Regions from separate parts of the Streptomyces sp. ALB3 genome, predicted to be linked through region 2. Evidence: riboswitches for the same ligand, from Rfam matches in the RefSeq annotation. Region 2 holds a riboswitch; each other region holds the start of a gene.
The links. A riboswitch is a leader RNA that binds a small molecule or an ion and turns the genes downstream of it on or off. The one in region 2 is predicted to bind cobalamin.
Positions count from the first base shown of each region.

Region 1: linked by a shared signal. The riboswitch ahead of ACHFIV_RS04495 (ribonucleoside-diphosphate reductase subunit alpha) and the one ahead of ACHFIV_RS15035 (ABC transporter substrate-binding protein) in region 2 are both predicted to bind cobalamin.
Region 3: linked by a shared signal. The riboswitch ahead of ACHFIV_RS21995 (cobalamin biosynthesis protein) and the one ahead of ACHFIV_RS15035 (ABC transporter substrate-binding protein) in region 2 are both predicted to bind cobalamin.

Region 1 covers NZ_JBISCE010000003.1:568,432-571,697, forward strand. Annotated here, with positions in the region: gene ACHFIV_RS04495 (ribonucleoside-diphosphate reductase subunit alpha) at 1-1,565, opposite strand, end outside; cobalamin riboswitch at 1,702-1,825, opposite strand; gene ACHFIV_RS04500 (GNAT family N-acetyltransferase) at 1,878-2,378, opposite strand; gene mctP (monocarboxylate uptake permease MctP) at 2,526-3,266, opposite strand, start outside.
Region 2 covers NZ_JBISCE010000026.1:663,627-666,892, reverse strand. Annotated here, with positions in the region: gene ACHFIV_RS15040 (FecCD family ABC transporter permease) at 1-842, opposite strand, end outside; gene ACHFIV_RS15035 (ABC transporter substrate-binding protein) at 884-1,927, opposite strand; cobalamin riboswitch at 1,958-2,133, opposite strand; gene ACHFIV_RS15030 (class I SAM-dependent methyltransferase) at 2,188-2,937, opposite strand; gene ACHFIV_RS15025 (MFS transporter) at 2,934-3,266, opposite strand, start outside.
Region 3 covers NZ_JBISCE010000035.1:51,291-54,556, reverse strand. Annotated here, with positions in the region: gene ACHFIV_RS22000 (cobyric acid synthase) at 1-641, opposite strand, end outside; gene ACHFIV_RS21995 (cobalamin biosynthesis protein) at 638-1,582, opposite strand; cobalamin riboswitch at 1,714-1,843, opposite strand; gene ACHFIV_RS21990 (hypothetical protein) at 1,990-2,211, opposite strand; gene ACHFIV_RS21985 (anion permease) at 2,224-3,266, opposite strand, start outside.

The DNA of each region.
Region 1 (3,266 bases), on a different contig from region 2:
ACGTCCTGCAGACCCATCGCGCCCAGGCCGACGGGGCGCCAGCGGGCGTTGGAGCGGCCGGCCTGCTCGGTCGGGTAGAAGTTGATGTCCACCACGCGGTCGAGGAAGGTCACCGCCGTGCGGACGGTGGCGTCGAGCCGTTCCCAGTCGATGGTGCCGTCGGTGACGAACGCGCCGAGGTTGACCGACCCGAGGTTGCAGACGGCCGTCTCGCCGTCGTCGGTGACCTCCAGGATCTCGGTGCACAGGTTCGAGGAGTGCACCACGCGGCCCGGCTCGGCGGTCTGGTTCGCGGTGCGGTTGGAGGCGTCCTTGAACGTCATCCAGCCCTGGCCGGTCTGGGCGAGCGTCCGCATCATCCGCCCGTACAGCTCACGGGCCGGGAGTGTCCTGCGGGCGAGCCCCCTGGCCTCGGCGGCCCGGTACGCGGTGTCGAACGCGTCGCCCCACAGGTCCACCAGCTCGGGAGCGTCCGCCGGGGAGAACAGCGACCACTGCGTGTCCGCCTCCACGCGGCGCATGAACTCGTCCGGGATCCAGTGCGCCAGGTTGAGGTTGTGCGTACGCCGCTGGTCCTCACCGGTGTTGTCGCGCAGCTCCAGGAACTCCTCGATGTCCGCGTGCCAGGTCTCCAGGTAGACGGCCGCGGCACCCTTGCGGCGGCCCCCCTGGTTGACCGCGGCGACGGAGGCGTCGAGCGTCTTCAGGAACGGCACGATGCCGTTGGAATGGCCGTTGGTGCCACGGATGAGTGACCCCCGGGCGCGAATACGGGAGTAGGAGAGCCCGATGCCGCCCGCGTGCTTGGAGAGGCGTGCCACCTGGTGGTACCGGTCGTAGATCGAGTCGAGCTCGTCCAGCGGTGAGTCCAGCAGGTAACAGGACGACATCTGCGGGTGGCGGGTGCCGGAGTTGAACAGGGTGGGGGAGGAGGGCAGGTAGTCGAGCCGGTTCATCAGGCCGTACAGCGCTGCCACTTCCTCCAGGGCGCGCTCCGAGGTGTCCTCGGCCAGCCCCGCGGCGACGCGCAGCATGAAGTGCTGCGGGGTCTCGACGACCTGGCGGGTGAGGGGGTGGCGCAGCAGGTAGCGGCTGTACAGGGTCCGCAGCCCGAAGTAGCCGAAGCGGTCGTCGGCACCGTCGGCGAGTGCCTGGCCGACCAGTGCGTCGAGGGCGGCGGAGTGCAGCGCGACGAACTCCGCCGTACGGTCCGCGATGAGGCCCTCGCGGTGCCCGACGGCGACCGACGACGAGAAGGAGACGGCGCCCTGGCCGGCGGCCTCGTCCGCGACGGCCCGGGTGAGCAGCCGGGCGGCGAGCCGGGAGTAGGCCGGGTCCTCGGAGATCAGACCGGCGGCGGCCTCGGTGGCCAGCGAGCGCAACTCGGCCTCGTCCGAACCGGCGTTGCGGCCGCGCAGCGCGGCCGCCGCGACACGTCCGGGGTCGGTGCCGGGCAGGTCGGCGGTGAGGCCGGTCAGGGTCCGCAGCAGGGCGGTCCCGGGCGCGTCGTTCGTGCGGCCTTCGGATTCCGCGGCTGACACCGGGTCGGCTGGCGCGATGGTCACTGGGGCTATCCCTCGCTCGGCTCGGGGCCTGCGGGAGCGGGGCAGCCGGACACGGCGGCGTCCGGGAAAGGGCGCACGGCGCACGGCGTCCACCGGCCCTCCGCGGGGCCCGGACGTCTCGGCGTCCGGTTCGGTCGAGCCGGACGCACTGTCGACAGGTCTTCGGACTTCGGGGTGCGCAGAAGCACACCCATCACACCGTTGCGGGACAGTTCCGGATTCGCACCGGATTCCCCTGCGGCGACAGCGAGGTCGAGCATACATGTGGGGGCTCCTGATTGAAGAAGCCCCCACATGTTGTGTCGGGGTAGGTCAGAGCTCCAGCCGGTATGTCAGGAGTGGGAGGTCCGGGAGCGGGCACCAGTCCCGCTCCGGGGTCCGTACGAAGCCGAGGCGCCGGTAGATCCTGTGGGCGCCCAGCATGGCCGGCTGCGTCGAGAGGACCAGCCCGGAGAGTCCTCCGGCGGCCCGCGCCCGGTCGACGCAGGCCCGTACGAGCGCCTCGCCCGCGCCCCGTCCGCGGGCCTCGGGCGAGACGGCGAGCATCCGGAACTCCGCCTCGTCCTGACTGGCGACGTCCGCCCACGGGCTGCCGGGAGCCACGTAGGTGACGCCGCCCAGCAAGCGGCCGTCGGCGTCCAGCGCGACCAGCACCTCGGCCTCGGCCGCCCGCCGCTCCACGGCGCGAAGCTGATCCAGATAGGGGTCCCCGGCGCCGAGGTCCAGGAGCCCGTCGCCGAGGTAGGCCTGGGCGGTGATCTCGCCCAGAGCCTCGAACTGAGCGGGCCGGACCGGCCTGATCGATACGTCCATGCACGGCAGTCTGCCGCAGACGACCGGCGGGGCGCGCCCCGGTTCCGGACGCCCGGCGGCACCGGGCCGCCGCCGGGGACGACGCCGTCCCGGCAGGGCGGGCCCTGCCGGGACGGAGGATGTCGACGCGCGAGGGCGCGGGGGAGGTCAGTGACCCCCGGGGGCGCCCGCCGTGGCCGGCGGGAGCTCGGCCTTGACGCCCGGGTCGCCGATGTCAGCCGTGTAGTCGGACGGGGAGGTCTCGTCCACGCCGGCAGGAGCCTTCAGCGCGTTGAGGACGAAGGTCAGCACGATCACGACGACGAGGTTCAGCACGAACGCGGTGAGACCGATGTAGCCGATCTCGCCGATTCCCGGGATCTCCTTGGAGGACCCGCCGAAGTGCTTCTGGGTCGGGCTGGCGACGCCGTAGGCGGCCACCGTGCCGTAGATCATGCCGACCGCCCAGCCCGCTATCAGGGCCCAGCGGTGGAACCACCGGGTGAACAGTCCGCCCACCAGGGCCGGCATCGTCTGGAGGATCCAGATGCCGCCCAGCAGCTGGAAGTTGATCGCGACCGTCTTGTCCATGGTGAGGACGAAGGCGAGCGCGCCGACCTTGACCAGCAGCGAGACCAGCTTGGAGACCTTGGTCTCCTGCGCCGGGGTCGCGTCGGGCTTGATGAAGTCCTTGTAGATGTTGCGGGTGAAGAGGTTCGCCGCGGCGATCGACATGATCGCGGCCGGCACCAGGGCGCCGATTCCGATCGCGGCGAAGGCCACACCCGCGAACCAGTCGGGGAACATGTTCTCGAAGAGCTGGGGGATCGCGAGCTGGCCGTTGTCCACCTTGATCCCGGCGGCGATCGCCATGAACCCGAGCAGGGCCAGCAGTCCCAGCATCAGCGA
Region 2 (3,266 bases):
CCGACGAAGCCGATCGGGCCGGCCGCCGCGACCAGCACTCCCGTGACGAGGGACAGAAGGACGAACGTGCGGGCCCGGAAACGGGCCACGTCCAGCCCCATGGTGGTGGCTGCTTCCTCACCCGCGAGCAGCAGGTTCAGGTTGCGGGCGTGCGCCAACAGGACGGCCACCCCGAGGAGCAGGGCCGTGCTCGGCAGCCACAGGGTGCCCCAGTTCACCCCTCCCAGGCCACCGAGTGTCCAGGCCAGCACCGCACGGGCCTCGTTCCCGCGATCGGTCGTCAGGAGCAGCAGGTTCAGGAGTGCGGTGAGCACGGCCGCGATGGCCACGCCGGACATCACGAGCCGTACGGAGGTGATGCGGCCACCGGTGCGGGCGGTGGCGTAGACGAGGAGCAGCGCCCCCAGCGCGCCCGCGAACGCTGCGACCGACAAGGAGACCGGCCCGAACAGGGTCACCCCGAAGACGATGACCGTCACGGCCCCGAGGGACGCTCCGGACGAGACCCCCAGAAGGTACGGCTCCGCGAGAGGGTTGCGGATCAGTGCCTGCATGGCGGTCCCCACCACCGCGAGTCCGGCCCCGGTCACGGCGCCGAGCAGCACACGGGGAGCGCGCACGTCCAGGACGATGGTCTCCCGGGCTCGCGACCAGCCGGGCTCCGACAGGTCCGCGCCGAGTGCGTGCGCCACGATGCCCCACACCTGGCCGGGCGGAACGTGCACGGAGCCGATGGCGAGACCGGCGGTGAGCGAGGCGAGCAGGAGAACCGCCAGGATCACCAGGGCGACGGTGAAGACACCTGGCCCCGGCCGCTTCGTGTCCTGAGACCGGCGCCGCACGGCCTGGCCGGCGGGTGCGGGTGCGGGTGCGGCGGGTGGCGTCACCGGAGGCTTCCGGGGTGCAGCCCGCCCGCGAGGTCTCCGACCGCGTAGGCCGAGCGGATACCGACCAGGGTCGCGGTGAGCGGCAGCACGACGAACCGCTTGTTCTTCACCGCGGGCACGTCGGCGAGCGCCGGCTGTGAGAGGAGGAACTCCTTCTTCTGCTCGACGCTTCCGGCCCCCGCGTAGTCGTAGATGGCGATGACCTCGGGCTTGCGGTTCACGACCTGCTCCCACGAGACGTCACCGAAGACGTCGTCGAGGTCCGCGAAGACGTTCCTGCCGCCGGCCAGCCGGATGAGTTCGGTTCCCAGGCTCTTGCCGCCCGCGGTGAAGGCGGTCCTGTCGCCGCTGTCGTAGACGAAGACGGGTACCTCAGGCTCGCTCGCGACGGCGGAGGCGGCCTCGTCGACGTCGCTCTCGAGCGTGGACACCAGCTTCTCGGCGCGGCCGGTGACTCCGAAGATCTTGCCGATGGTGCGGATCTCGGCGTAGGTGTCCTCCATGGTCACCTTCTTCTTCCCGCAGTACTCGCGGTTGAGGTAGGTGTCGATCCCCGCGTCGGCGAACGCCGTGCGGGAGCGGCCCTCCTTCTCGTCGAAGGCGCTGCCGTAGCCGCCGTAGACGAGATCGGGTCCGGCGTCCAGGACGGTCTCGAACGAGGGCTCCCGCTCGGCCAGTTCCGGCACGGCCTCGAAGTCCCGCTCCAGCTCGGGCAGGACCGCGGAGTCGGGGAACGCGGTGCCGACCATGCGGCTCCTCAGCCCGAGGGCGAGCATCAGTTCCGCGGGGTGCTGGTGGATGGTGACCACCCGCGCGGGCGGTTCGTCGTACGTCGTCCGGACCCCGCAGTTGTCGACGGTGACGGGAAAGCCCTCGGGGGGAGCACCCGCGGTCCCCGGATCATGCCGGGCCTCGCCGGACGAGCCGCAGCCGGCGGTCAGCAGGACCGCCGACAACGCGGCCGCTGCTACGGAGGCCCGCAGAGCGCGTGGCCGACGGAGGGAGGGGTCCTGAGGGGAATGGGACATGCCGTTGTACACGTGAAGCCTCCTGGGGAGTCCGCGCTCCTCGGATCGGGCCCGCGACAGGCCAGTGTCCTGACTCCTGGATCGACGCCCTCCGCCTTGCCGCCCGGCACACGCCGGCACGCGGAAGGAGCACTCCCCAGTCACAGTGGCGGGACCGTGCCGGATTCACACCGGCTTCCTGTCTCCCGTCGCGGCGATGACCTGGTGATCCTACGTTCCGGTGAGACCGGGCCGTAAGGGGGTGCGGAAGCGGCCCCGGAACCCGCGCCGCGTCACCCCTCCCGGACCGCCCGTACGATCAGCCGCTCGGCGTCCTGGTCGTAGGGGCGGCCGTCGAAACCGCCGAAGACCTCCACGCGGCCGAAGCCTGCCTCCTCGGCCATCCGGCGCAACTCCACGGCGCTGTAGACGAACCACACGAGAGTGGCGCGCGTCACGTGATCTCCCCGGACCAGCACCCAGTCGCTGCGCAGCCTCGCCCAGTCGTCCAGCACCGTGTCGGTCTGTACGAGCAGGTCGTCCCCCCGCTGCACGACCTTGGGAGGAGTGACCCTGCGGGCCAGCAACTCCTTACCCGCGAGGTCGAGCACGAGGGTTCCGCCGGGCGTCAGGCACCTGTGCATGTTCCGGAGGACCTGGGCGTTGTCGGCGGGGTCCTCGAAGTACCCGAACGAGGTGAACATGTTGAGGACCGCGTCGAAGCCACCCGGCGGGTCGTACGTCCGCGCGTCGGCCTGTACGTACGTGATCCGCGCACCCGCGTCGGCCGAGTGCTTGCGTGCCCGCTCCAGCATGGCCGGGCTCACGTCCACGCCGGTCACGTCGTAGCCGCCGCCGGCGAGCGGAACCGTGAACACCCCGGGGCCGCAGCACAGATCGAGCACCCGCGCCCCGGGCCGGAAGCGCAGCAGCGGTGAGGTCGCCACCAGTTCCTCGGCCTGGGTGTGGCGTTGCCCGGTGAACAGGAAGTCGTGGAACTCGGTCCAGAAGTCGTCGTCCTGGAATCCGCCGGTACGTGTCATGGCGCGACAGTGCTCCTTCGCGGTAGCTGTGCGGGACGTGCCGCGCGGTGGCGCAGCATCAGGAGAAGCGGGGGGAGCAGCAGGCACTGCGCTGCGGCAATGAGCCAGAACGCCCCCGTGTCGCCGGCTCGTTCGCCGAAGCTGTAGACGAGGCCGCCCAGCACCCCGCTGGCGCAGGCGCCCAGACCGGCCGCCAGGCGCTGCTGACCGAAGATCACCGCGTCGGAGCGTGGGCTGCGGCGCAGGGCCTCCAGATCGTTCTTCAGGAACAGCACGATGTCGCCCAAGGTGATCAGTGCGCCGCCGGCGAGGAGAGCGGGGCGGGTCCC
Region 3 (3,266 bases), on a different contig from region 2:
AGCAGCATGTCGAGGCCGGGCTCCAGGAGCGACACGTCACCCCGGAACTTGTTGACGAGGTAGCCCGCGACCAGCGACTGGTCCTCGGGGCTGAGCAGCGCCGTCGTACCGAAGAACGAGGCGAACACACCGCCCCGGTCGATGTCGCCGACCACCAGCACGGGAAAGCGCGCCGCCCGGGCGATGCCCATGTTCACGATGTCCGTACGCCGCAGGTTGATCTCCGCCGGGCTCCCCGCCCCCTCGCAGATCACGGCGTCGTACGTGGCCCGCAACTGCTCCAGACAGTCCGTGACCGTCCCCAGCAGAGCCTCCTGCCGCCCCCCGTGGTAGCCGCGCGCACTCATCTCGCCGACCGGCTTCCCCATCAGGACGACCTGGCTCGACCGGTCGCCTCCGGGCTTGAGGAGCACCGGGTTCATCAGCGCCGACGGCTCCACCCGGGCGGCCTGCGCCTGCATCGCCTGGGCGCGGCCGATCTCCGCGCCCTCCCGGGTGACGAAGGAGTTCAGCGACATGTTCTGCGCCTTGAACGGCGCGACCTTCACCCCCCGGCGCACCAGCCACCGGCAGATCCCCGCGGTGACGACGCTCTTGCCCGCGTCCGACGTGGTTCCCGCGACCAGCAGCCCGCCGCTCATCCGACTCTCCGTCCCATGGCCAGCCGTCCCGCCGCACACACGGCGAGGGCCAGCACACTCACACGGCGCGACAGCCGCACCGCGCGTTCGATGTCCGTGACCCGCACGTCCCGGCCGGCCTCCCCGTTGAGCACCGGCCGGTGCTCGACCCGTCCGCCGTAGGCGAGGGTGCCGCCGAGACGCACGCCGAGCGCCCCCGCGAACGAGGCCTCCACCGGACCCGCGTTGGGGCTGGGATGCCTGCCCGCGTCGGCCCGCCAGGCCCGGACGGCCGCACGCGGGCGCCCCCCGGCGGCCACGGCGAGCACGGCGGTGAGCCGGGCCCCGGGCCAGCCGGCGACGTCGTCGAGCCGGGCCGAAGCCCAGCCGTAGCGCCGGTAGCGGGGCGACTTGTGCCCGACCATGGCGTCGAGCGTGTTGACGGCGCGGAAACCGACGAGTCCGGGCACACCGCCGAGCGCCCCCCACACCAGGGCCCCCACCACGGCGTCGGAGGTGTTCTCGGCGACGGACTCCACCACCGCGCGGGCGATCTGCCGCTCGTCCAGCGCCTGCGGGTCACGGCCGCACAGATGCGGCAGCCGCTCCCGGGCGAGCCCGACGTCCCCGGCGGCCAGGGCGTCACCGATGGCACGGGCCTCGCGGCCCAGCGACGTGCCCCCGACGACGGCCCAGGTGGCGGCGGCCGTCAGTGCCACGGAGGCGGCGGGACGGTCGCGTACGGCACGGGCGGCCAGCGCGGCGGCGCCCGTCGCGCCACCGGCGCAGACGAGCGTGTGCAGGGCGCCCCAGCCGCGGTGATCGCGCCACAGCCGGTTCTCGGCGCCCGCCGCCGCACGCCCGAAGGCCGCGACGGGGTGGCCCCGCCGGGGATCACCGAGCAGCAGGTCGCCGATGAGACCGGCGGCGGCGCCGTACGCGAAGATGCGGTCGGCTCGCACGGCTCAGCCGGCCGTCGCGCCTCGGCGGGCCTTCGCGGAAGAAGGTGGTACGACGACCGACAGGGGGCAGCCAGACATGGCGTTATGTCCTCACTCAGGGTCCGCGCCCTGGTTCGACGTGACGGCGACGAGAGTCTCCTGGCTCCCCGGATCCGCAGTTCCTCCGGCCTTCCAGTCCGCGGCGGCGGACCGTGACTTCCGTATGGAGGCTGCTCCCCGGTGACAGTGGCGGGACCGCGCCGGATTCGCACCGGCTTCCTCTCCTGTCGCCGTAATGGCTCCGGCAGTCCACCATGCCCCGCGAACGCCCGTCAACCTGCCGTTGACCTGCGAGGCTCAGTGTGCCCGGACGCACACCGGGCCGGACACGAGGTGTGTCCGGCCCGGTGTGCGTGTCCCGCGCGGGGTCAGGCGACGATCAGGTAGATCCCGTACGCGACCGCCGCCGCGCACAGCCCGAAGCAGAGGTACGCGCCACTGCGCACCAGGGCGCTCGAGCCGCCCCCCTGCGCCGTCGGCACCTGCCGGGCCAGGCCCGTGATGCCGAGGGTGAAGAGGCCGACCAGTGCGACGGTGACCACGAGGCTGACGCCGAAGACGGAGGCGAGGGCTGCCCAGTCGATGTTCATACGGATCTGTCCTTACACCGTGGCCGGGTCGGCCGGGGTTCCGGCCGTCGGAGCCGGGGCCGGGATGGTGGTCTTGAGTTCCGGTGCGACGGTACCGGCGGGCGGCGGGCTGACCGCCGAGATGGCGGTCGTGACGACGCCGGCGGGCTCGGTGTCCGCGTTCACGTTGGTGTGGTCGACCGGCTTGCGGCGCGACAGCAGCCAGATGGCGGCGGATCCCGCGACGAGGATCACGGCGACCACCCCGACGCCCCAGGGGCCCTGCTTGGTCAGGAACTCCGAGCCCGCACCGATCAGACCGGCGGCGGGAAGGGTCAGGCCCCACGCGACGAACATCCGGGTGGCGGTGGACCAGCGGACCGTGCCGCCCTTGCGTCCGAGACCCGCGCCCATGACGGCGCCCGAGCACGACTGCGTGGTGGAGAGGGAGAAGCCGAGGTGCGAGGAGGCCAGGATGACCGTGGCCGCACTCGTCTGGGCGGCGAAGCCCTGCGGCGGGCGGAGGTCGGTGAGACCGCTGCCCATGGTGCGGATGATGCGCCAGCCGCCGAGGTAGGTGCCCAGCGCGATGGCGATACCGGCGGACGCGATGACCCAGACCGGCGGGTTCGAGCCGGGGACCAGGACGCCGCCGGTGACCAGGGCCAGGGTGATGATGCCCATGGTCTTCTGCGCGTCGTTGGTGCCGTGGGCGAGCGACACGAGACCGGCCGAGGCGATCTGGCCCGCGCGGTACCCCTTGGCGGTCGACTTCAGCTGCGCCTCGTCGGTGATCTTCCGGTTGAGGCGGTACGTCAGCTTCGTGGCCAGCAGCGCGGCGACACCGGCGACGAGAGGCGCGGCGATCGCGGGCAGCAGGACCTTGGTGACGACGGTGCCGCCGTCGATCGAGGACCACCCCGCCGACATGACCGCGGCGCCGATGAGGCCGCCGAAGAGTGCGTGGGAGGAACTGGAGGGCAGGCCGACCAGCCAGGTCAGCAGGTTCCACAGGATCGCGCCGACGAGCGCGGCGAAGATGACCTCGGTTCTGAGGCCCTCCTCGTTGATGATCC